One region of the Parvimonas sp. D9 genome, then DNA from elsewhere that is predicted to be linked to it. Evidence: predicted binding sites of a transcription regulator. Region 1 holds the regulator's gene; the other holds the start of a gene.
What was found. Region 1 encodes HrcA, which represses chaperone genes, less so after heat shock. Its sites were predicted from a motif close to ATTAGCACTCNATANTATNGAGTGCTAAT; they were not measured.
Positions count from the first base shown of each region.

Region 2: VJI94_RS02165 (co-chaperone GroES) is a predicted target of HrcA. The motif match lies at 1,519-1,547, and genes of this name have one in related genera.

Region 1 covers NZ_JAYKBM010000001.1:36,555-46,787, reverse strand. The annotation lists gene dnaK (molecular chaperone DnaK) at 1-488, opposite strand, end outside; gene grpE (nucleotide exchange factor GrpE) at 505-1,035, opposite strand; gene hrcA (heat-inducible transcriptional repressor HrcA) at 1,051-2,064, opposite strand; gene VJI94_RS00300 (flavodoxin) at 2,424-2,852, shown strand; gene VJI94_RS00295 (HAD family hydrolase) at 2,920-3,645, opposite strand; gene VJI94_RS00290 (hypothetical protein) at 3,654-3,950, opposite strand; gene VJI94_RS00285 (class IV adenylate cyclase) at 3,952-4,497, opposite strand; gene VJI94_RS00280 (metallophosphoesterase) at 4,499-5,188, opposite strand; gene VJI94_RS00275 (patatin family protein) at 5,197-6,021, opposite strand; gene VJI94_RS00270 (NUDIX hydrolase) at 6,120-6,677, opposite strand; gene leuS (leucine--tRNA ligase) at 6,782-9,193, opposite strand; gene VJI94_RS00260 (MATE family efflux transporter) at 9,465-10,233, opposite strand, start outside.
Region 2 covers NZ_JAYKBM010000001.1:441,341-451,573, reverse strand. The annotation lists gene VJI94_RS02170 (hypothetical protein) at 1-1,032, shown strand, start outside; gene VJI94_RS02165 (co-chaperone GroES) at 1,569-1,853, shown strand; gene groL (chaperonin GroEL) at 1,865-3,496, shown strand; gene VJI94_RS02155 (hypothetical protein) at 3,572-3,835, shown strand; gene VJI94_RS02150 (ribonuclease E/G) at 3,845-4,924, shown strand; gene rlmD (23S rRNA (uracil(1939)-C(5))-methyltransferase RlmD) at 4,924-6,237, shown strand; gene VJI94_RS02140 (GNAT family N-acetyltransferase) at 6,286-6,915, shown strand; gene VJI94_RS02135 (diaminopropionate ammonia-lyase) at 6,917-8,128, shown strand; gene VJI94_RS02130 (acyltransferase family protein) at 8,153-9,133, shown strand; gene VJI94_RS02125 (flavodoxin) at 9,282-9,743, shown strand; gene VJI94_RS02120 (nuclear transport factor 2 family protein) at 9,892-10,233, opposite strand, start outside.

The DNA.
Region 1 (10,233 bases):
TGTTCAGTATCTTTGTCCATTCCATAAGCAAGGGCCGCAGCAGTAGGTTCATTAATAATTCTCTTAACATCTAAACCTGCAATCTTTCCGGCATCTTTTGTAGCTTGTCTTTGGCTATCTGTAAAATATGCAGGAACTGTAATTACAGCTTCGGAAACAGTTTCTCCTAAATAACTTTCAACATCTGATTTAATTTTTTGTAAAATCATTGCTGAAATTTCTTCCGGTGTATATTCTTTATCATCAATCTTTACTTTGTAATCTGTTCCCATTTCCCTCTTAATTGAAGTTATTGTTCTTGCTGCATTTGTAATTGCTTGTCTTTTAGCAGTTTCACCTACTAATCTTTCTCCATTTTTTGTAAAAGCAACAACTGAAGGAGTTGTTCTATTTCCTTCTACATTCGGAATAATTGTTGGTTCTCCACCTTCCATAACAGCAACTGCTGAGTTTGTTGTACCTAAATCAATACCTATAATTTTTGACATAATCTTTTCCTCCTTATTATTCACTAACTTTAACCATACTTGGTCTAATTACTTTATCTTTAATTTTATATCCTTTTTCAAAAGTTTCTAATACTATACCACTTTTTACTCCTTCTTTGCTTTCAGTCATAACTGCATTATGCAAATTCGGATCAAAAACGGCTCCATCACTTTCTATTTCTTCAACCATTTCAGACTTTAAAACTGATTCAAATTGTCCTTTAATCATAACAAAACCTTTAATAATCTTATCATTTAAATCGGCGTGAGCAAAAGCTCTGTTAAAATTATCCAAAATAGGTAACAATTTTAAAATTAAGTCTTCATTAGCAAGAATAATAGAACTCGATTTTTCTCTTTCTGTTCTGTTCTTGTAATTTACAAAATCAGCTTGAAGTCTTAAAAGTTGATTTTTTAATTCTTCAATTTCTGAATTTAATTTCTTTTCAACCTCGTCAGAAGAATTTTGTTCTAAATCTTTTTCCTCTACTTCTTCAATAGCATCCTCTTTAATTTCATCTTTTACTTCTTTTTTATTTTTTCTCAACTATTCCGCCTCCCGTCATTTTAAAATATCTCTAATTCTATCATTTAAACTTAACATAGTTGACAATATCTTTTCATAATCCATCCTGGTTGGTCCGATAACCGCTATTTTACCTTTGCTACCGTCTCCAAAATCATAGGATGTCGCAACAATAGTATTTTCATTTAAAAAATCTTTATTATTTTCACTTCCTATACTTACATATATTTTATCTCCACTATAACTTAAAAATAAATCTTCAAGTTCATTTTTATCTTCTAAGAAATGAATAAGTTCTTTAGCTTTTTTCAAATCTTGATACTCAGGAAAATTAAATATATTAGAAATTCCTTCAAGTTCAATACTGGATTTTTCAGTCTTTGAAATTTCTTTACCTATTAAATCGGAAATCTCCGTTATAAAAGGAATTTTCGAAACAAAAGTAAGTTTCAAATACTCTAATCTTTCATTCAAATCAGATACTTTAACATTTATCAAATATTTTTTTAAATAGAATAGCAATTCTTGTAAAACTTCAGTACTAAACTTCGTTTTTGAATCGAATACGGTATTAATTACTTTTCCAGTATCAAAAACTAATACCAAAACATAAGAATTTCCACTTATATTGATAACATCGATACTTTTAACAGAACAATCCATATAATCCGTAATCATTGTTGCTGTTATACACTCTGTCACATCCGAAATTATTTTTGCAGACTCTTTAAATATCTTGTTTTTTTCATTGATATGTTTTGATAAAATGTCAATTCCATATATATTTTTAGAAATCTCATCAAAATGCGAAGACAATAGATAATTAACATAATGTCTATAAGCCTTATCTGATGGAATCCTACCGGAAGAAGAATAAGCCTTATTTAAAAATCCAAGTTCTTCTAAGTCACTCATCTCATTCCTAACCGTTGCCGAACTGACTCCCATATCATATTGTTTCGAAATTGTTCGAGAACCTATAGGCTCAGACGTACTGATATAACTATCTATTATGGCATATAAAATCTTCAATTTTCTATCATCAAGCATTTTATCACCTCTTTTTAGCACTCAATCTATTAGACTGCTAACAACATTATATTACTATTATTCCCTAATGTCAAGATTTAAAACAATTTTATTAAAAATTTTTTAAAATAATTTTTTATATATTTTCTTCTGTTATTTTTATTAAATTTTAGCATAAACTACTCTATTTACCATATAAAATATAGTGTAAAAATTTTACAAATGGTTGACAAATTTTTAGATTATTGTTATTATTATCTTGTAGAAATTGTTATTAAGTTTAAAATATCTATTTTAAATTTAATTATAATTCGTGTTGTATTATTTACAGATACAATAAATTTTTACTTTGTTATTCAAAATTTAAGGAGGACTTTTAAATGAAAGTAGCAGTTGTATATTGGTCAGGTACAGGTAATACTGAAAAAATGGCTGATTGTATCGCCGAAGGAATTGAAAATGCAGGTTCTGAAGTTGAAGTAATCTTCTGTGACGATTTTGGAGCAGATATGTTGAACGATTACGACTTAGTTGCATTCGGTTGTCCGGCAATGGGAGATGAAGTTCTTGAAGAATCAAGCTTTGAACCAATGTTTGAAGAAGTTGAAGAAGAATTAAATGGTAGAAAAATTGCTTTATTCGGATCTTATGAATGGAATGAAGGACAAAAATGGATGAAAGACTGGAAAGTTAGATGTGAAGGAGTTGGAGCTAAAATCGTTGCTGAACCGCTTTGCGTATATGATTGTCCAACACCAGAAGACGAAGATGATTGTGTAGCGTTTGGAGAAAAGATAGCAAAAGCATAATTTTATAAAAAACAAAAAGTAGCCGATGAGCTACTTTTTTTATGTTCTTAATATCAAAAATTTTAAATTATAAAGTTGTTACATCAGCTTTTAACTTATAAATAACGTCTTTTCTCTCAACTATTACATTTACTTTTTTTGAAAGTTCTTCATCCTTTTTTATTCTTTCTAACAATTTTTTTGACGGATTAATTGTATAAGCATTACCAAATCTTCTAAGCATTGATAAGTCTCCGGTTGTATCTCCATAAGCATAAGATTTTTCAGTGTCTATATCATATTTTTCAATAATTTCATTACAGACCTTGTCTTTCCCCTCGCTATGCCACATCGGTACAATTTCTCCGGTAAATTTTCCGTATTCATCATATAAATATTTTGTTGCTCTAAATTCTGTAACATTATATTTTTCAGCCATTTCCTTAACCAAAAAATCAGGACTGCCTGAAATAAAAAAGATTAGATGTCCATTAGATCTATGAAATTCCAATTGATTTCTTGAGAACACATAAACTCTTTCAAATACTTTTCTAATGGATTGTTCTGCAATAAATTTATTATATCTTACATCAAATCCTTTTAAGTCGCTTCTATACTTTTCAGAAAGTGCTTCAATATAAGCATCATAAGCTCCATATCTATTAACATACTCCATATATAATTGTTTTACATTATCAACCCAAATACTTTCATCTAAAATCTCATATTTTATAAGTCTTTTAAAGTGTTCAATCATAAGTGATTCTCTTGCGATAGTTCCGTCAATATCAAAAAATGCGGCTACATTACCCATACATACACCTACTTTCTCTTAAAATTCATAAGTATTAAAGCGAAAAATAGCGAAACAACTCCACTTGTACCAATAATCATTGCATAGTATAGTGAATTTATCCCTCTTGCAGTCAAAATATTTGTCCATCCATCTGCTAAAAATACAGTTCCTACAATAATTAAAATAAATGCTGGAATAAATTTAATAAATCTGTTTTTTAATCTACTTAACAAATATGTTACAACCATTGCTACAAATATTGCAAGTAATACAATAAGAACAGATGTTCTCTTTTTCACTAAAATTTCAAACAATTCCTTCATACTAACTCCTATTTTTTAATTCTTCTTTAAGTTCAGGTAAAGATTTAAGACAAATTTCTCCTTCGCTTATTCCCAACAAATTCAAAACTTCACACAAATCATCATAATTGGAAACTTCAATTTCCATATATGGATACGGATAAACTTCTTTATCCCATATATCAATGTCAATATAAGCATTTCTTAATTTATATGATGTTCTGAATTTTTTCTCTATATCAAGTTTATCATAACCCAAAAAATTTAAAATTCTTAACATCTCTTCACTATTTTTCAAAGAAACATTATATTCATTAAATTCCTTTAAAAATTTATTTTCTTTATGTTCTTTATATGTTAACTCTGAATTAATTTCTTTTCCATTTTTATCTAAAAATTTTCTAATTCTCAAAAAACTTCCTTTTGGAATATAATCAAATTTTGAAGATGTAAGCCTTATATTTTCTTGATTTTCACTTTTCAAAAATCTTGCCCCTAAATTTTCCAATTTGGCTTTAACTTCTTCAACATCTATATTTAAAATTTTAACTTCTAACTCTTTCTCCATTTTATCTCCTAATAAGTCTTGGGATAAATTTTAAGTAATCTGCGGAAATACAATGGAATTCTATTCCGTCAACTACTTCATCCACAACATTATTCAAAGAATATGCATGTAGATGTCCATATAAAACAATTTTTATATTATGCTCTTTAACGAATAATCCAAAGTCATTTAAAGTCCTATTTTTTTCTACCGGTGGATAATGAAAAAGACAAATTATTTCCTTTTCTTTATTTTTAATAGAATCATAACTTACTTTTAATCGCATAAGCTCTCTATTATATATTTTTCTATCTGTACCTTCGGAAAATTCAGAAGATTTTGGAGAAACCCATCCTCTCGTTCCAATAAATACATATTTTTCCGTTTCAAAACTATTATTTTGTAAAAAGAACATATTTTTTAAATTTAATTCTTTTATTTTATTAAGACTACTCCACCATAAATCATGATTACCCTTTAAAAAAATTTTCTTTCCCGGAAGACTTTCAATTCTTTTTAAATCATTGTAGGCCTCATCAATTTTTAATGCCCAAGAGATATCTCCGGGTACAACGACATAATCATCATCTTTTACAATTTCTTTCCAAGACTTAAACATTCGTTCTTCATAGTTTTCCCAAGCGGAGCCAAAAACCTCCATTGACTTATCTCCAGTATAATCTAAATGCAAATCAGATAAACCGTATATCATTCTAACTCCTAAACAAATTTTTTAACCTTTTCAATATTTTGACTTGCAACCATATATCCTTCCTTATATAAATCTACAACATCTTGCATATTAGTTGTAAATGATTTAAATTTTAAAGGATTAACCGGTGCAAAAACTAATGCTTTTTTCTCTTTTTCTAGACTATCCACTAAATCCATAGTTTCATTATATTTATTTTTTTCATTTTCCATTGATTCAATAAATTTAGGATAATCTTTATAAGCATACTTTACTCTATCACTAACATCAGAATCCTCTCTTCTATAACCTCTATTTCTAGTTAGTAAAATTACGTACTTTTCATAACCTTTTTCAATTGCTCTTTCAAGTGGATTGCTATTATACATTCCTCCATCAAAATAAGGAATTCCATCAATCATTACAAATTTTGCCATATCTGGAAGAGAAGATGAAGCTATTATCTTATCAACCATATCTGAAGTGTTTTTTGCATCTTTTGCTGAAAAGAATTTATAACTGCCATCAATCAAAGAAGTTACCCCTGCTTCAAAATCTCCATCTAAGCTTTTATCAAATTCAGGAAAATTAAAAATACTATTAACTGTTGATTTCAAATCAATAGGCTCAGAAGAATTCTTTAATAATTCCATATTTTTCAAAAACTCTTGAAACAATTTATTAACATCAAACTCTATTCCACTAAAAAATTCAAAGCCTGTAATAGCTCCTGCAGATACTCCTACAATATATGGAAATTTAATTTCATTTTCTTTAAAGCAATCTAAAACTCCTTTTAAAAAAGCTCCTCTCATTGCTCCGCCTTCAATAACTAATGCAACTTTATTATTCATAAAACACCTCACATTTTATTAATTATATTTACTATTTTACCATAAAATCCAAAAATATACAAAAAAAACAAGTCTACGAAATTTAATTAATTTTTCAATTAATCAAAACATTTATATATATTTAAAATTTCTTTTACATAATTTAAAACGGGTAGCTCTCTATTTAAAATCAGCTTCCCCAGTTTTGTATTTGAACATTTTTTATACTCCTCTATAGCATCTTCAAATGTCAATTTAAGTGTTGATAATTTAAAACTCTCAATTTCTTCAGTTGTCAGATTTCTATCTCCAAACGATTCTATTTTACAAAAATAGTAATTGTTAATATTATGTCTATGGATAAGGTTATAATAGTCATTTACAACTCCTATTTTACAAATAATCTCAACTTCTACTCCTAATTCTTCCCTTAATTCTCTTCTGACAGCGGATTCTAAATTTTCATTTAATTCAACTCCACCACCTGCAGTTTCAATAAGAGTAGCTTTGCCAAAGTCATCATCTCTATGAACTCTAACAAAGTAAAAATAATTTGAGTCATCAACGACAATTGCTCTGACAATTTGTCTATTGTGATCAATATATTCCTTATTCCATTCATCATCTTGAAGTTCTAAATCCAATTCCGGTATATCTATATTTGTTTTATACTTCATTTTCAAACCTCCTTGATTAAATAAAATTTTTAATCATATCAATTATATTATATAAATTATAACAAAAAAAGATATGCAATTAAATACATATCTTTCTTTCATTACTATTTAACAACTATATTACAAATTTTCCCTGGAACAAAAATTTCTTTTACAACAGTTTTTCCTTCTATAAATTTTTTAACATTTTCGTTATCATAAAGTGATTCTTTAAAATCTTCAAATTTTGCATCTTTTGGAATCATTAATGTTGTTCTTACTTTTCCATTTATTTGAATAGGCATTTCAACTTCAGAATCAATTGTTTTAGCTTCATCATATTTTGGCCAAGTTTGTTCAAAGATATATCCACCAAAATTCATTTCTTCCCATATTTCTTCAGTAATATGTGGAGAAACTGGATTTAATAAAATCAAGAATATTCTTAAATCTTCTCTTGAAATTTCTTTTACTGAATAAAATTCATTAATTAAAGTCATAAGAGCTGCTATTGCAGTATTAAATTTAAGACTTTCAAAATCTTCTGATACTTTTTTAATTGTCTTATGGATTGATTTTTCCAAAGATTTTGTCATTTCTTCGGATGAATTTGTAATTTCTTGTAATTTCCAAACTCTATCTAAGAATTTTCTACAACCGTTAATTCCACCGTCAGACCAAGACGCACTTCTTTCAAAATCTCCTAAGAACATTTCGTAACATCTCAATGCGTCTGCCCCATATTTGTCAATCATTTCATCTGGATTTACAACATTTCCTCTTGACTTAGACATTTTTTCTCCATTTTCTCCAAGAATCATTCCATGTGATGTTCTTTTTAAATAAGGTTCTTTTGTATTTACTACACCTATATCATAAAGAAATTTATGCCAAAATCTTGAATACAACAAGTGCAATGTAGTATGTTCCATACCACCATTATACCAGTCAACTTGATTGAAATATTTTAAAGCATCTTTTCCGACAAGATTTTCTTTGTTATTAGGATCCATATATCTTAAATAATACCATGAAGAACCAGCCCATTGTGGCATTGTATCAGTTTCTCTCTTTGCCTTTCCTCCACATTTAGGACAAGTACAATTTACGAATTCATCAATTTTTGAAAGTGGAGATTCTCCTGTTTCTGTAGGTTCAAAAGATTCAAGTTCAGGAAGTTTTAAAGGTAGTTCTTCTTCCGGAATTGCAACCCAACCACATTTTTCACAATTTACCAAAGGAATCGGTTCTCCCCAATATCTTTGTCTTGAAAATACCCAATCACGAAGTTTAAAGTTTGTCTTTTTATTTCCAATACCAAGTTTTGATAAATATTCAAAAATCTTTTCTTTTGCTTCTTTAACTGAAAGTCCATTTAGAAAATCTGAATTAACCATAATTCCATTATTAGTATCCGTATATGCTTTTTCTTGAACATTTTCTCCACCACTAACAACTTCAACTATTTCTAATCTAAATTTCTTAGCAAAATCAAAATCTCTAGTATCATGTGCAGGAACTGCCATAATTGCTCCACTACCATAAGTCATTAGAACATAATCAGAAATAAACACAGGAATTTCTTTTTTAGTACAAGGATTAATTGCTGTTATTCCATCAATTTTAACCCCGGTTTTATCTTTATTCATTTCAGTTCTTTCAAATTCAGATTTCTTTTGAACTTCTAAAATATATTTTTCTATTTCTTCTTTATTCTTTATTCTGTCTTCGTATTTTTTAAGTAATGGATGCTCACAGGATATAACCATATAAGTTGCACCAAAAATTGTATCAGGTCTTGTAGTATATACCAAAATAGTATCATCAATATCTTTGATTTGGAATTTAACTTCCATTCCATAACTTCTACCAATCCAATTAATTTGTTGGGTTTTAACTCTGTCAATAAAGTCAACTTCATCAAGGTCATCAATAAGTCTATCTGCATATTCTGTTATCTTTAACATCCATTGATTTTTAACTTTATGAATAACTTCACTACCACATCTTTCACAACAACCGCCAACTACTTCTTCATTTGATAAACCTACTTTACAAGAAGTACAGAAGTTTATCGGTATTTCCATTTTATAAGCAAGCCCTTTTTCGAACATCTTCATAAAAATCCATTGAGTCCATTTATAGTACTCAGGATCTGTTGTATTTATTTCTCTATCCCAATCAAAAGAAAATCCAATACGCTTTAATTGTTTTTTAAAGTTTGCAATATTATTTTTTGTTACAATTTCCGGATGAATTTTGTTTTTCATCGCATAGTTTTCAGTTGGTAAACCAAAAGCATCCCAACCCATTGTAAACAATACATTTTGCCCTTCAAGTCTTCTTTTTCTACTTACAACATCCATTGCAGTATATGGTCTTGGATGTCCTACATGAAGTCCTTGACCAGAAGGATATGGAAATTCTATTAAAGGATAGAATTTTTCTTTATCATTAATTTCACATTTAAAAGGCTTCTTTTCATCCCAAATATCTTGCCATTTTTTTTCGATATTTTTCGGATCATAATTTTTCATAACATTCCTCCATTCCATAAAAAAACTTCCGCCTCACAAAGAGACGAAAGTATAAATTCCGTGGTACCACTCTAATTAGTATTAAACTCACTCTAAGATTATAACGTAATCAACGGCATTTGCATTTTATGAACAAGTTCAATACTTCAAAATATTATTTTTCACCAAACAATAACTCTCTAAAAATTTGAATATATTTACTGCTTTCAATCTAAAATTTTCTAAATATAACAAAAATATGATAACACATTTTTTATTTTTTTTCAATATATTATAACTTAAAATCAAAATTTTCTCTAATAAATTTCTTAAAGAAAATATAATTTAGTATTCCTTTTAAAAAAGTACAAAAAGAAATTACAGCCCATATATAAGCTATATCCAATTTTAGATAAAAAACCAAGTAAGCTAAAGGAATTCTTAGAGCATTTGAAAAAGTGCTTATCACCGTTGGAGTTTTTGTGTTTTTAAGCCCGTTAAACATCCCTGAAATTCCAATTTCAAGTGCTAAAAATATCTCCGAAAAGGCTAAAACTTTTAAATAACTAACACCCATTCTAATTGTATTTAAATCATCTCTTATAAATAATTTGATTATATAATCTGATGAAAAAAACAGAAAGAATGAACAGAAAACTCCAATTCCTAAAATTATCCTAAGTCCTTTTTTATAACCGGAAGCTATATTTTCATAATTTTTTGCTCCATAATTTTGTGCTATCAAAGCACAAAGTGCAATGGAAAAGCCTTCAACAGTCATCCAGTTTATAGCTTCAATTTGTACTGCAACATTCTCAGCAGCAACTGCATTTTCACCCCAATTAGCTATTATTCTAAGTAAAATAGTTGAGATAAAAGCAAATATACAGGATTTAAAAGCTGTTGGAACACCTAGTCTTAGAACTTCCTTAAGTGTAGCATTGTTAAAATTTTTAACTAAATTTATTCCTTTAAGGATTCTTCCATCTAAAATTGAAAATATCATAAAAATACTTGTAACAATAATTTGAGATAGAGTAGTAGCAATTGCAGCTCCACTA
Region 2 (10,233 bases), 400 kb from region 1:
AATCCAAAATCACTTTATCCTGAAGCTGAATTTGGAGAATATCAAGGTAATCACGGAGATGAAAATAAAAAACCATTTGAATGGCCGAAAGGTGTAACAAAAATTGTAGATCATGGAGATCATTGGCATTTATATATTGGAGATAAGGAAGTTGGAGTTGTTCACGAAAACCCAAAAAGTCATTATCCTGATGCAGAATATATCAAAGAAGGAAGTGACCATTCCGATATTGGTGTAGATGAAAATGAATTATTTACTTATGAAAGTGTAAAAGCGGAAATAAAAGATAAAGTAATTCCATATCTTGACAGTAATCTTAGAGCAATGAGACATTATGGAGATTTAAATACAACATTAGCTGTTTACGGCTCAAATGGAGTTACAAAAGGAATTTTTTATTGGTTACACGGCAATCACTATCATGCAATAACTATAAAACAAATAATTCAAAATGCAAAAGCAGGTCAATATGGAGATTGTACTGCAAAAGAAATAGTATCTGCTCTAAAATATATAATTGAAAATCCTAATGCAGAAATTGAGTCTAAAATAACTGTTGATAGACAAGAAGTAGTGAAATATCTTATGAAAGTTTATAATCTTGAAGATGAAACAGATGTAAATATTATTGGAGATATTGCATATGTGTATATAAATGATGAGACTTTAACATTTAGTTTAGCTGATTTTGAAAAAGTAAATGGAGAGATTAGATATAAAAAGAAACTTCCGGAAGCACCAAAAAAAGCTGTAACAGATGATGAAGATTTTGAAGATGAAGAAGATAATAATTACATTCCTAATTTTGAAGATAAAAAAGCTGATGAAAATAAAGATGATAAAAACTCAAATAAGGATAAATCTCTAAAATCAGAAGAAAAAAATAATATAAAGGAAGATTCAAATAAAGATATTGTAGAAAATAAAGAGCTTAATAATTTAGATAAAAAAGTTGAAGAAAAGAAAGTAGAAGAAAAATCAAAAACTGAAAATCAAAAAAAATCAGAAGAAAAGGAAAATGAGAAGAAATAATATTACAATTTAATTAATCTTCTAAATTTAAAATCACTCAAATAGAGTAAAATCTGTATTGAGTGATTTTTTGATACTAAAAGTTGCTTATAGTTTACAAGTTAGAATGTAAAAAATATTTCACGTCACTTTTCTTTGAAATGAAAATCCAACAATACGTCATCTCGACCGAAGCTAATCTAGTCCTAACTTTGTTTACTTGTAAACAATAGTAGGTCTGACGGAACAATTATATCTTTAGATATAATTGTACTGGAGATCTCACACTAATTGGGTTAAGATTTCTGTTATATTAAATATTATATGTGAATAAATTGATGATATTTCTTTAGATGTTGTTATCAAAATTATCATAGATTGCGAGGAAAATTATTGGGTTAGTTATTAAAGAAAAAAATAAAATCAGATAATAAAATATTTTAAAAAACTTTTTTATTAAATATGTTTATAAATTATGTTTTATGTGGTATAATATATTTGTAATTAATTAGCACTCAAGTTAATAGACTGCTAATAACTTTAATAGGAGGTATGTTATGAAATTAAAACCAATAGGAGATAAATTAGTTATAGAAATGGTTGAGGTGGAAGAAAAGACAAGTTCTGGAATAGTTCTTCCTACTTCTGCTAAAGAAGCACCAAGTGTAGCAAAAGTTTTAGCAATTGGTGATGAAATTTTAAAGGATGAAGATAAAAAAGATTTAATTAAAGTTGGAGATAAAATAATTTTCTCAAAATATGCAGGAACTGAAGTTAAACTTGATAAAAAAGAATATATTGTTGTAAAAATTGCTGATGTTTTAGCAGTTGTTGAAGATTAGGAGGTTTTTAAATGGCTAAAGAAATTAAATTTAATGAAGAAGCAAGAAAAGGAATGGAAGCTGGTATTAATAAACTTTCAAATACAGTTAAAGTTACTCTTGGACCAAAGGGAAGAAATGTAGTTTTAGATAAAAAATTCGGTTCACCACTTATTACAAATGACGGTGTTACTATTGCAAGAGAAATTGAATTGGAAGATCCTTATGAAAATATGGGAGCTCAACTTGTTAAAGAAGTTGCAACTAAGACTAATGATGTTGCAGGTGATGGTACAACTACAGCAACACTTTTAGCACAAGCAATTATCAGAGAAGGCTTAAAGAATGTTGCAGCAGGAGCAAATCCAATGATTATTCAAAAGGGAATTAAAAAAGCGGTTGATAAAGCTGTTGAAGGAATTAAAGAATTTTCAAAACCGGTTGAAACAAAAGAAAGTATTGCTCAAGTAGCATCAATTTCTGCAGCTGATGAAGAAGTTGGAAAATTAATTTCTGATGCAATGGAAAAAGTTGGAAAAGATGGTGTTATCACTGTTGAAGAATCTAGAAGTATGGGAACAACTTTAGAAGTTGTTGAAGGTATGCAATTTGATAGAGGATATGTTTCTCCATATATGGTAACTAATACTGAAAAAATGGAAGCTGAACTTGAAGATCCATATATTTTAATTACTGATAAAAAGATCACTAATATTCAAGAAGTTTTACCTGTATTAGAACAAATTGTTCAACAAGGAAAACCACTTTTAATTATTGCTGACGATGTAGAAGGCGAAGCTATGGCAACACTTGTTGTTAATAAATTAAGAGGAACATTTAACTGTGTAGCTGTAAAAGCACCTGCTTTTGGTGATAGAAGAAAAGATATGCTACAAGATATTGCAATTTTAACAGGTGGTACAGTTATTTCAGAAGATTTAGGATATGAATTAAAAGAAACTTCTATTGAAATGTTAGGTAAAGCAAGAAGGGTAACTGTTGGAAAAGAACTTACTGTTATCGTAAATGGAGCAGGTGAACAATCAGCTATTGAAGAAAGAGTTGCTTTAATTAGAAATCAAATAGAAATAAGCGATTCTGAATATGATAGAGATAAATTACAAGAAAGACTTGCTAAACTTGCTGGAGGAGTTGCAGTAATTCAAGTTGGTGCAGCTACTGAAACAGAACTTAAAGAAAGAAAGTTAAGAATAGAAGATGCACTTGCAGCTACAAGAGCAGCGGTAGAAGAAGGTATTGTTCCTGGCGGTGGAACTGTATTGTTAAATGTAATTCCAAAAGTTAAAGCACTTCTTGAAGAAACTAATGGAGACGAAAGAACAGGTGTTAATATAATTGTTAAAGCACTTGAAGAACCGGTTAGACAAATTGCAATCAATGCAGGTTTAGAAGGCTCAGTTATCGTTGAAAATGTTAAGAATGCTGAAGTTGGAATTGGTTTTGATGCATTAAGTGAAAAATATGTAAATATGCTTGAAAATGGAATTGTTGATCCTACAAAAGTTACTAGATCAGCACTTCAAAATGCATCAAGTGTCGCATCAATGGTTTTAACAACAGAAGCTGCTGTTGCTGATGTAACTAAGGATGAACCAATGGGACAAATGCCTGGTGGAATGAATCCTGGAATGGGATATATGTAGAAAGTAGTTAACTTATATTTAAATTTATGGTAAAATAGAACTTGGATTAACCAAGTTCTTTTTTATGGAGTTTTTATGATTAAATTATTTTTTAATATTATGTTTCTAGTTAGTATCGCTATTTTAGTGATACATCAAAGTTTTTATTATTATCAATTTAATAAGATTTTAAAAAAATTGAAGATTTTAAGTGAAGAGAAAAATATAAGAGAAGATAGAAATTTAATTTTAGAGTATAATTATAATCTTGCACAGCTTAATTATATTTTTTGTGTGTATTTTTGTGGGTTGATGAAAAAAATTCTATATAAAAAGAATAATTTTGAATATGTTGAATAGGAGAAAGTTTTGAAAGATTATTTATTTATATACAAAAATGAAGAAAAAATAGAATATGGAAAAGTTTTAAATTCAAAATTAAACTCCTATTATGTAAAAACATTTAGTGATTTTGAAATTGGAGATATATACAGAGTAAGAGTTGTAAAAAAAGTTGATGCATTACAATGCTTTTTTGTAGAACTTAAAAATGGAAAAAATGGATTTTTAGACTTTAAAGATACCATTGGTGAAGTAAAAGTTGGAGATGTAATATTTGTTGAAATTTACAAAATAAATGCAGGAGAAAAAGCACCTAATGTTTCAATGAATTTCTCAGTTTCTTCAATGTTTTCAGTTATATCTTATAAAAATAGAGAAGATATTTTGATTTCAAAAAAATTAAAAGAACATAACTTTGATTTAGTAAAAATAAAAAATATAAAATCAAATTTTTCAGTAAAATTGAGAACAAAAAGTGTTGATTGTGATGAAGATACTTTATTGAATGATATAAGAAAAAATGTAGAAAAAATGCAAGAAATAGTGGATAGTTTAAATAATTTACCGGTTCCTAAATTAATCTACAAAAAGGAGAATTTTTTGGAGGACTTTTTATTTGAAAATGAAAAATATTGCTGTATATTAAATGATAAAGAGTTATACAAGAGTTTTAAAGATAATAAATTTTTGAAAAATGAATTGATGTATGATGAAGAATATTCTCCAAAATATGATTATAATATCGGAGTATATCTAGAGGGATTAAATAAAAAAATAGTTGAAGTTGAAGATATAAATATAGTTATAGAAAAAACAGAAGCACTTACAGTAATAGATGTAAATTCAAAGAAAAAAACAAATGAAACAAATAAAAGTAAAAATGCATTATCTGTAAATCTAATAGCAATTGAAGAAATTATAAGACAGATTTCTTTTAGGGATATTTCGGGAATAATAATTGTAGATTTTATAAATATGAAAACAAAAGAAAAAGAAATTTTGGAAGAAAAAATTAAGGAAATACAAATTTTTGACAATAAGATTTGGAATTTTCATGGATTTACAAAACTTGGATTATATGAAATTACAAGACAAAGAGGAAAATAATGGAATTAAAAAATTTAGAAATAATTGACAATACCAATGAGGGACTTGGAGTTGCAAAAAGTGAAGAGGGAATAGTTTTTGTAAAAGGTGGACTTGTAGGAGATATTGTCGATGTTGAAATAACTCAAAAAAAGAAAAATTTTTCTAATGGATATGTAAAAAAATATCTGAAATATAGTGAATACAGAGAAAATCTATACGATGAAAAACTAACAGATATCTATCATTTTATAAATCTAAAATATGAAAAAGAACTTGAATTAAAGAAAAAGATGTTTTTAGACAGCCTTAGAAAAAATACAGGCATAGAATTAGAAGATGTTGAAATTTTAGAGAATAAAAATAACTTAAATTATAGAAATAAAATTGAATTAAAGACAAATGAAGATTTTGAACTTTGCTACTGTGTGGATAATGGGGAAAGTAAAATAAAACTTGAAAATTGTCCATTAAGTGATGAGAGTATAAATAAATTTCTACCATTTTTACAAGCAAAATTAAAAGAATTTAAAATTAAGTCCTATGATGTAAATACGGATGATGGAATTTTGAAAAACATCAGCATAAGGTCAAATTTCAATTCTGAAATTATGATTACAGTTGTTGTTAAAAAAGATATAGTAGAAGCTCACAATTTTGTAAAAAGTTTAAGTGAATATGAAAAATTAGTAAGTGGATATATAAATATAAACCCTAAAAAAGCAAGTATAATTATGGGACAAGAAAGTAAATTAATATTTTCTAAGAAGAATTTTATAGATAAAATCGGAAAATATGAATTTAATATTTCTCCAAAGAGCTTTTTTCAAGTAAATAGATTTCAAACTGAAAATTTATATAAAATAGCTAAAGATTTTTTAGGAGAAAACAAAGATAAGAATTTGTTAGATTTATATTCAGGAATAGGAACTACAAGCATATATTTTTCAGAAAATTTTAAAAAGGTAATTGGCGTGGAAGTTGTAAAAGATGCAGTAAAAGACGCTAAAGAAAGTTTAAAACTAAATGACGTAAAAAATGTTGAGTTCAAATATGGAAAAAGTGAAGAAAAAATAGAAGAAATACTAAAAAATAATAATATAGATATAATATCCGTAGATCCTCCACGAAAAGGACTCGATAAAAAAGTTGTAGATACTATTATCAAAAGTGATATCAAAAAAGTTGTATATGTAAGTTGTAACGGAGCAACATTAACAAGAGATTTAAAATATTTTATCGACGCTGGATTTGAATTAAAGAAAGTAAAACTATGTGATATGTTCAGCAAAACAGCACATTGTGAAGTTGTTGTTTTGATTGAGATGATGTAAGAATAGGAATAATACCATTTATACTTTAATATTTTTATTGGAGGTAAAATGAGCAAGAAAAAATATTTAGAAAATCCAACTGAATATTCAGCTTTGTCATACTGGAAAAGTAAAAATTTCAAAGTTCCTGATAATATGAAAATAGTTAATGATAAGTATTTCTCAAAAGATTTATTAAAAGATTTCAATGATGATATTTATTTTAAATTAGTTCACAACTTAAATAATATTATTTTACATAGCCTATCTGAGAATTTTATTTTTTACAAATGTAGTATTGAAGAATTTGGCATTCATATAAATAGTTGTTACGATGATGAGGGAATAACAATAAAAGAATTAGAGTCTTATAAAGAACGTATAGTATATGATGAAGAATTATGGATTTGTATTTTTGATAAATATAATAAAAAAATAGTTGCTACAGGAATTGCTGAATTTGATAAGGAAATAAAAGAGGGATATTTGGAGTGGATTCAAGTTTCAAAAGATTATAGAAAAAAAGGATTTGGAACAGTTATAGTAAATGAATTATTGTTTAGATTAAAGGAAAAGGCTGATTTTGTTACTATTTCTGGGAAACTAAAAAATGAAAGCAAGCCTGAAAATTTATATTTAAAATGCGGTTTTGAAAACAAAACAATATGGCATGTTTTGACAAAAAAGGAGATATTTTAAAATGGATAGTAAATTTGAAAAGATAAAAGTTCTTGAGAGTTCAAATACAAAGAAGGATTTAGATATAGAATTATATGGTGATGAACAGGCGAAGGCTGTATTGAAATTTCATAAACAAATTGAGGAATACGAGAAAACTCCACTTGTTTGTCTTCCTAATTTAGCTTCAAAGTGGAATGTTGGTGCAATTTATGTAAAAGATGAGTCAAAGCGTTTTTCACTAAATGCATTTAAAGGACTTGGTGGAAGTTATGCGATGTTTAGAATTTTATGTGATGAATTAAATCTTAATCCAGATACTACAAGTTTGAATGATTTGTTATCTGAAAAGTATAAAAAAAGACTTGAACAGATTGAATTTGTAACATGTACTGACGGAAATCATGGTAGAGGTGTCTCTTGGGCATCAGGATTATTTGGATGTAAAGCTCATGTATATATGCCTTATGGAACAGCGGAAGTTCGTGCAGAAGCAATTCGTAAAGTTGGACCTGCAGAGGTAGAGATTACAAATTTAAGTTATGATGATACAGTAAAATATGCTTTAGAGATGAGTAAAAAGTATGGTTGGAAATTAATTCAAGATACTTCTTGGGATGGATATGAGAAAATTCCAACATGGATTATTCAAGGTTATCTTACAATGGCTTATGAAATCACTGAAGAATTAGAAAAATTAAATGTAATTCCTACACATATTTTTTTACAGGCAGGAGTTGGTTCAATGGCTGGAGGAATGATTGCATATTTTGTAGAACATTATAAAAATAATAAACCTATATTTACTATTGTGGAGTCAAATGTTGCAGATTGTATTTATCGTTCTGCTGAGATAGGAGATGGGAAATCTTATTCTGTAGGAGGAGCTCCAACTACCATTATGGCAGGATTGAATTGTGGTTCTGTTTGTAGTCTTATCTGGCCAATTATTTGGAATTATACTGACTTTTATATTTCAGGTTCTGATGATATGGCTGTTGATGGAATTAGAGCCTATGCTTTTAATGAAGGGGAAGATTTAAAAATTATTTCTGGAGAATCAGGTGCTTCAACAATGGGTGCATTACTTGGAGTTTTGACAGAACCGGCTATGGAAGAAATGAAGAAAAAAATGAAAATAGATGAAAATTCTGTTATTCTTTTAATTAATACAGAAGGAGATACTAATCCGGAAAATTATAGAAAAATTATTAATGGAGATTGGAACAATTAAATTGTTTGTTTTTTGGGAGGAATTATGAAAGAGCGTATAGTACTATGGGATAATCTTAAATTTATTTTAATAACACTTGTTGTTATTGGACATTTAGCTGATGAATTTACAGCTAAATCAGATGTGTATAAAAGTGTATTTTTATTTATATATACTTTTCATATGCCTCTATTTATTCTTATTTCAGGATTGTTTCATAGCGAAAAAAATATTATAAAAAAGTGTATTTTTTATTGTAGTATTGGATTTTTGTATAAAATAATAACCTTAATTTTTGACAGATTAAGCGGAAATAGCAATGTTAGCTTCAACCTTTTATCTGATGGGGGAATATCATGGTTTATGTTTGTTCTTGCAATTTATACGATAATATCTTATGTTATAAAAGATGAAAATAAAAAATATATTTTAGTTTTTTCAGTAGTTTTGGCTTGTTTTACTGGATATGACAAGTCTATTGGAGATTTTTTGTATTCATCAAGAGCTATTGTGTTTTTTCCTTTTTATTTGTTAGGGACAATGCTTAAAAGTGAGGATATAATAAGTATTAAAAATAAATATAAAGGACTTTATGTAGTTTCGATATTGATTTTATTGATATGGGGATTTTTGTGTTTTTATAAAATAGATAAATTTTATATTTTACGATATTTATTTACCGGAAGAAACGCGTTTTATGAACCAATAGTAAGATATGGAGCTTTGGCAAGACTATCTTGTTACATATTGTCGTTATTGATACTTTGCTCTTTTATAATCTTAATACCAAATAAAAAAATTAAGTGGATAAGCAATATGGGTAAAAACTCGATAAATGTTTATTTTTGGCATTGGAAATTCTATATTTTACTTGAAAAACTATTTTGTATTTCAAGCTTATTTTATGCAGGAGTTATGGGAAAGATTGAATTTTTATTTGTAGGATTATTCATAAGTGTTGTGTTATCACAAAGAGGAATATTTGAATTTCCTATAAAACAAATTAAAAGGTATTGCTTTTCTTAAGTTTGTGTCGACTGAAAATATGGAGATTAAAGCAAATAAGAAAAAGGGTATAAAAGTAATAGGTATTAAAAAATAAGTAAAGTAAATAGAAATTTTTAAATTATATCTATGATTAATTAAAGTTAAAATGAAAATAAGGAGGTAAAATATGAAAGCTATTATTTTCTACTATTCAAATAGTGGTAAGACTAAAGATGTTGCAACAAAAATCCAAGAAAATCTTGGTTGTGATATGATAAGTATAGAACCCGAAGTTTCTTACGGGTCATATTTTAAAGCTATTGGGAGAGTGATGGACGAAAAAAAGAAAGACGTAACTGCTAAATATATTGCACCAGTTGTAGATATTTCTGATATTGATATTATTTTAGTAGGATATCCTATTTGGTTTCACAAACCTCCTATGATTGTATTAGATTATTTAAAAAAATATAATTTAGATCATAAAAAAGTAGTTCCTTTTTCAACATCCGGATCTACTAATATCAAATCTACGTTAAATGTTCTTAAAGAGGCTATTGGAAATGCAGAGTTATGTTTACCATACAATAAATCAATATTATTTAAAACAAACTTTAACAAATGGATTGAAAAAGTTAAAGAATTATAGTATGTAGGATTTTGATACTTAAAATAAAAAAAAGCAGTCATTTAATTGAACTGGATTTAAAAATACAGAAATTATTAAAGGAATGTAATCCACAATTAATAGGAGACATTCCTTTTAAATTATTCTTAATTATTTGAGTTGGAAATGATTAAAACCAATTTGTTTTTTCATCCCTAAATTTTGGTATTTTTCCATTTTGATAAGGATTATAGTTGTTTCGATTACAGCCGAATTCTTTTAATTCTTTTATTTTATTGTCATCAGTCCATACAATAAGAGAAATTCCGTCAAAATCTTCGATACTTCCATTATTCATTTTATTTTTAAAATACCATTCTACAATAGTTTGATTACCTTTATGAAAAAATTGTTTAATTGTCCAATCTATTACCATTCCACGATTATTCCATTCATTAAACCATAATTTTACTGTTTCACGATTTTCATATTTGGGGCTCCAACTTTCTGTGTAAATAACATCTTCTGTAAA